Linked DNA regions of Tsuneonella mangrovi. The protein of the gene in region 2 interacts with the protein of the main gene of each other region in a pairwise test. Links are inferred from orthologs where the notes say so. Each region holds a gene or a part of one and is shown on either strand. Other genes may lie near its edges.

Evidence for each region.
Region 1: the proteins of mobA (region 2) and CJO11_RS01265 interact in binary tests that used the Escherichia coli proteins (3 or more experiments, as listed by UniProt). The link is inferred for Tsuneonella mangrovi from one-to-one orthologs.

What each region holds. Positions count from the first base shown.
Region 1 is NZ_CP022889.1:256,066-259,484, forward strand. What follows is about bases 264-3,166. They hold CJO11_RS01265 (molybdopterin molybdotransferase MoeA), read left to right. Parts: upstream 264-1,066; coding sequence 1,067-2,266; downstream 2,267-3,166. Other genes in these bases: trpC (indole-3-glycerol phosphate synthase TrpC), read left to right, coding at 264-431; moaC (cyclic pyranopterin monophosphate synthase MoaC), read left to right, coding at 594-1,070; lexA (transcriptional repressor LexA), read left to right, coding at 2,336-3,016; CJO11_RS01275 (ComEC/Rec2 family competence protein), read right to left, coding at 3,026-3,166. Also shown: more of trpC, read left to right, coding at 1-263; more of CJO11_RS01275, read right to left, coding at 3,167-3,419. UniProt on the Escherichia coli protein: Catalyzes the insertion of molybdate into adenylated molybdopterin with the concomitant release of AMP.
Region 2 is NZ_CP022889.1:1,467,261-1,469,997, reverse strand. It holds mobA (molybdenum cofactor guanylyltransferase), read right to left. Parts: upstream 1,763-2,737; coding sequence 1,238-1,762; downstream 1-1,237. Other genes in the region: CJO11_RS07160 (S-(hydroxymethyl)glutathione dehydrogenase/class III alcohol dehydrogenase), read right to left, coding at 2,203-2,737; CJO11_RS07165 (VOC family protein), read right to left, coding at 1,812-2,183; rpoC (DNA-directed RNA polymerase subunit beta'), read left to right, coding at 1-1,153. UniProt on the Escherichia coli protein: Transfers a GMP moiety from GTP to Mo-molybdopterin (Mo-MPT) cofactor (Moco or molybdenum cofactor) to form Mo-molybdopterin guanine dinucleotide (Mo-MGD) cofactor.

The DNA.
Region 1 (3,419 bases), 1.2 Mb from region 2 along the record:
AGGATTTCATGGTCGACCCATGGCAAGTGGCCGAAGCACGCGCGATCGGGGCCGATGCGATCCTGATCATCGTCGCTGCGCTTGAAGACGGCTTGATGGCCGAGATCGAAGCGGCAGCGATCGAGCGCGGGATGGACGTGCTGGTAGAGGTCCACGACGAAGCCGAGATGGAGCGCGCAAGTCGCCTCAAGTCACGCCTGATCGGGGTCAACAACCGCAACCTCAAGACCTTCAAGACCGACCTTGCGACGACCGAGCAGCTCGCCTCGCTTGCACCGGATGGCGCGTTGCTGGTCGGCGAAAGCGGGATCAACACGCATGCCGACCTTGTGCGGCTCTCCCAGGTCGGAGTGCGCGCGTTCCTGGTGGGCGAGAGCCTGATGCGCCAGCCCGACGTCGAGGCAGCGACCCGCGCAATGCTGTTCGGCTAGGTTCGCCCTGTCCTACCGGCCATCGTTCTGGCAGGATGAGCGAATGAAACTGCACGATCTTGGTAGCTCGCGGCTCATCAATCGATGCCTGATCGATGCAGCGGGATTTCTCTATATGGACAGTGTTCCATGTGTTCCATCGAGTGGAATGAGCGCAGCGCGATGAGCAAGATACTGACCCACCTCGACGAGAGCGGTAACGCACGGATGGTCGATGTCGGCGGCAAGGCCGAGACTGCGCGCAAGGCGGTCGCTTCGGGCAGGATTGCGATTTCCCCCGATGCGCTCGCTGCAATCCGGGCGGGAGACGCGCCCAAGGGCGACGTGCTCGCCGCTGCCCGTATCGCCGGGATCATGGCTGCGAAGAAGACCGCCGAGCTGATCCCGCTGTGCCACCCGCTCGCGCTGGACACCGTGACGATTGACTTCGACTTCGAAGCTGACGGAATCCGGGCAACTGCCACCGCCGCGCTTACCGGCAGGACCGGGGTGGAAATGGAAGCAATGACAGCAACTTCCATCGCATTGCTGACAATCTACGACATGGCTAAGGCGCTCGACAAGGCGATGGTGATCGGCGAAGTCCGCCTGATCGCCAAGGATGGCGGCAAGTCGGGTGCCTGGCGCGCCGACGCATGACTGCGCCGATCCCGCTCGAACATGCGCAGGCGCGACTGCTCGACGGAGTGAAGCCGCTCGGGGTTGAGACGCTTCCCGCGCGCGATGCAGTCGGGCGGTTTCTCGCCGGGCCGATGGTCGCGGCGCGCACCCAGCCCTCTGCCGACCTGTCGGCGATGGACGGATACGCGACCCGCGCGGACGATCCCGTAGGACCGTGGACAGTGATCGGGGAAAGTGCCGCGGGCCATCCTTTCGCGGGCGAACTCGCAAAAGGCGAAGCGATCCGCATTTCCACCGGCGCGCATATGCCGCCCGGTGAGACTTGCGTGCTGCTGCAAGAAAACGTTGCGCGTGATGGCGATCAAGTGACACTCGCCAACGAAGATGGCCCGACTACGCGCCATATCCGCCGCAAGGGTTTCGATTTTGCCGAAGGTGACATGCTCCTGCCGGAGGGAACGCGGGTCGGCGCGGCTCAACTCGCGCTTGCGCTGACAGGCGGCTGCGCGGAGATGGCGGTAGGAAAGCGTCCGGCGGTGGCGGTGATCGATTCCGGTGACGAACTCGTTGCACAGCCAGATCCGGCCAAGCCACACGCCCTTCCCGCCAGCAATGCGGCGATGATATCCGCGATGTGCCACGGGCTCGTTTCCAAAGCACAAGTGCTCGGCCCCGTACCCGACCAGCCCGAGGCGTTGATGGCGGCATTCGAAGCGGCGCGCGATGCTGATGTCGTTGTCACCACTGGTGGAGCATCAGTCGGCGATCATGACCTCATACGCCCGGTGCTTGAGCAATGGGGCGCGACCCTCGATTTTTGGCGAGTGGCGATCAAACCCGGCAAGCCGCTGCTTGTCGCGCGCAAGGGGGCGCAGGTTGTGCTTGGGTTGCCGGGCAATCCGGTTTCCGCATTCGTCACCGCGCACCTGTTCTTGCTGCCGTTGCTGCGGAAGCTTGGCGGCGCGGCGAGCGCCCTGCCCCGGCTCCATCCTGCATACCTGACCCAACCGATGCCTGCTGGCGGCGCAAGACGCGAATTCGTGCGCGGGCGATGGACCGAAGGCGGCGTTGCGCCGATCTCCGAGCGCGACAGCAGCGCCTTGCGTTCGCTCGCCGTGGCGGACGTGCTGATCGATCGGCCCCGCGATGCGCCTCCCGCCGAACCGGGGGATGCCGTCCGGGTTATCCCGCTCGAAGATGGCGGAAATGCTTGACGGACGAATCAAGGTTGCCTAATTGTTCCATATTCGTTCCGCGATTTGGAACATTGAGGGAGGAGCGCAATGCTCACCGCCAAGCAACACGAATTGCTCCAGTTCATCCAGCGTCGGCTTGAGGAAAGCGGCATCTCGCCTTCATTCGAGGAAATGAAGGAAGCGCTTGACCTGAAGAGCAAGTCGGGCGTGCACCGGCTGATTTCGGCGCTCGAGGAACGCGGTTTCATCCGCCGTTTGCCCAACCGGGCCCGTGCGCTCGAAGTGATAAAGCAGCCCGAAGATGCGGTGTCGGCTCCCCGTGCGGCGAAGAACGACAACGTGGTGCAGATGCGCAGTGCTCCGCCCCGACCCGAACCCGCGAACGATGTGATCGAGATCCCACTGCACGGACGGATCGCCGCCGGTGCCCCGATCGAAGCGCTTGAGGGTCAGAGCACCCTGCCCGTTCCCGCCGCGCTGCTTGGTCCGGGCGACCACTACGCGCTCGAGGTCTCGGGCGACTCGATGATCGAGGCAGGGATTTTCGACGGCGATTTTGCGCTGGTAAAGCGTACCGATACTGCCCGCGACGGCGAGATCGTGGTTGCGCTCGTGCGCAACGAGGAAGCGACGCTCAAGTACTTGCGGCGCGAGAACGGCATGGTCCGGCTCGATCCTGCAAACGGGGCCTACGAGCCGCAGATCTACCGGCCCGACGAAGTAGTCGTGCAAGGCCGCCTGTCAGGGTTGCTGCGCCGCTACCACTGAGAGGGCTGCCTAGCGGCCCCGATCGCGCCACCAGCCGTGGTTGCCCTGGTCCTGCGCGACGGTATGGACCTGCTCGTCCGCCAGCGTGATCGCTAGTCCACCGGTGCGCGCGAGCAACCGCCCGTCCGCCTTGAGCCAAAGCGGGCGGCAGCTTCGGGGCAGCCAGCGACTTGCGACGACGATGTCTGCCCGCGCACACGCTGCCGCCAGCGCGCGCTCCTCGATCATCGAACGACCGCGAGCCATCAACAGGTGCCATGACCGCCCCGCGCGTTCGATCGTCAGGACGCAGAAGTCGGGATTGCACCGTGCACCGGGCCATTGCGCGAGCGGAAGCGGGTCGCCGTCCATCCCGGCGAGTTCGAGCAGGTTGTCGCGTGTGAACTCGCTTCGGGTATCGCGC
Region 2 (2,737 bases):
CCAGCGCGTCGTGACCGAGCTGCGTACCTCGGGCCGCAAGAAGAAGGACGACCTGCGTCCGCGCCTGACCTTGCTCGGCGAAGGTCAGACCGACGATGGCGAAACCGAAGCCCAGCGTTACATGCTGGCTCCGGGCACCACGCTGTCGGTCGAGGATGGCCAGCACGTCGAAGCCGGTGACATCCTTGCGCGTGCTTCGCGCGAGGCGGCCAAGACGCGCGACATCACCGGCGGTCTTCCGCGGGTGGCCGAGCTGTTCGAAGCGCGTATGCCGAAGGACAATGCGGTCATCGCCAAGATCAGCGGCAAGGTCGAATTCGTCCGCGAGTACAAGGCCAAGCGCAAGATCGCGATCGTGCCCGAGGAAGGTGAAAGCGTCGAGTACCTGATCCCCAAGACCAAGGTGATCGACGTGCAGGAAGGCGACTTCGTGAAGAAGGGCGACACGCTCATCTCGGGCTCGCCGAACCCCCACGACATCCTCGAGGTCATGGGCGTCGAGGCACTGGCCGAGTATCTCGTGAACGAGATCCAGGAAGTCTACCGGTTGCAGGGCGTGAAGATCAACGACAAGCACATCGAGGTGATCGTTCGCCAGATGCTGCAAAAGGTCGAGATTACCGACGGTGGCGACACCACGCTGCTGCCGGGCGAACAGGTCGACCTCGAGGAAATGAACGAGATCAACGCCAAGCTCGGCAAGGGCAAGCAGCCCGCCACCGGCACGCCGATCCTGCTCGGGATCACCAAGGCGAGCCTGCAGACGCGTTCGTTCATCTCGGCCGCGTCGTTCCAGGAGACCACCCGCGTGCTCACGCAGGCGGCGGTCGAAGGCAAGCGCGATTCGCTGATCGGCCTCAAGGAGAACGTGATCGTCGGCCGCTTGATCCCGGCCGGTACGGGTGCGGGCATGAACCGCATGCGGGTCACCGCTTCCAGTCGCGATGCCGCACTGCGGGCGCAGTGGAAGAAGGCGCAGGAAGCGATTATCGCCGCCAACACCGCCGAGGAAGAGCACGCTGCGGAACTGCAGCGCGATCCGATGGACGACTTGGGCGATGCGCCTTTAGCGGCGGTCGAGGGCGAGACCCACGGCACCGACGCCGATGCGGGCGATTACCTTGAGCAGACCGAGGACAAGGCCGAAGACTGAGTTCTTCGCAGGCCTGACCAACAAAGACCCCGCCGGGAGCAGAGCGCTTCCGGCGGGGTCTTTGTTGCGATATCGACCAAGCGGTTATGTGCGCTTGGTCGCTTCGGCCAGGTCTGCCGGGGTATTGATGTTGGCAGGTTCGCCGACGAGCTCGATCGCTCTTGCGCCGAGTGCATCGGCGAGCGCCCTCATTGCGTGGCTGCCGCTTCCTGTCAGGATCGTGTCGAGCGTTGGTGCCGCATTGGCGGGCCACAGTCCCACCACCGGCTGGGCGCTCAGCACTGCAGGGGCGGGCGAAAGAAGTCGAGGCAAGTCGTCGGGCAGGTCGAGGCTGTCGACACCGACGCTCAAGACCGTCTCATAGCCTTCGCTTGCGGCGAGGTGCAGCGCGGCGGCCAATCCGCCCAGCGGCCCCATGCCAGTGCGCGGCCAGTCGGGTACGGTGGGTGCTGGGGCGTCCTCGCGCCCCGCTACGACAACGCGATCGCACCAGCGCGAAAGTCGCTCGACCGCCAGGTCAAGCAATGTCCGTCCGTCGATTTCGGCGAGCGCCTTGTCGCTGCCGAAGCGGGTCGACTGCCCGCCAGCGAGGACCACGCCGAGGATCATGTGTTGGCTCCCCGGCAATATGTCCTGCTGGCGGTCAGTCGCGCATTCATCAGCCCAGGCGGTGCAGCGCGCAGAGCTTGTTGCCGTCGGGGTCGCGCAGGTAAGCGAGATACATTCCCGAGCCCGGGCGTTCGCCCGGCGGGTCTTCGATCGCGGTGCCGCCATTGGCGACGCCTGCTGCGTGCCATGCATCGCCCTGTTCGGGGGTCATTGCAAAGCCGATAGTGCAGCCGTTGCCGTATGTTGCAGGCTCGCCGTCGATCGGCTTGGTGACGAGAAACACACCGCCGTTATGTAGGTAGACCAGCCGCCCCTTGGGATCGACCATGCCTTCGCGTCCGCCCATCGCGGTGAACACGGCATCATAGAACTTCTTGGATCGGTCGAGGTCGTTCGACCCGACCATCATGTGACTGTACATTAACGATATTCCTCTCTTTTCAGTACACGACCACGGAACGGATGGATTCGCCTGCGTGCATCAGGTCGAACCCCTTGTTGATCTCTTCAAGTGTCAGGACATGGGTGATCATCGGGTCGATCTGGATCTTGCCTGACATATACCAGTCGACGATCTTGGGCACATCGGTGCGCCCCTTGGCGCCGCCGAACGCGGTGCCGCGCCAGTTGCGCCCGGTGACCAGCTGGAACGGACGGGTGGAAATCTCCTTGCCCGCTTCGGCCACGCCGATGATCACGCTGGTGCCCCAGCCCTTGTGGCAGCATTCGAGCGCCTGGCGCATCACGTCGGTGTTGCCGGTGCAATCGAAGCTGTAATCGGCACCGCCATCGAGCATTTCGACAAGGCTTGCGACGACGTCTTTTGTCTCCATTGGGTTGACGAAGTCGGTCATCCCGAACTTCTCGCCCCAGTCCTTCTTCGAATTGTTGATGTCGACCCCGACGATCCGGTCGGCCCCAGCCATTTTCGCGCCCTGGATCACGTTGAGGCCGATCCCGCCGAGCCCGAACACC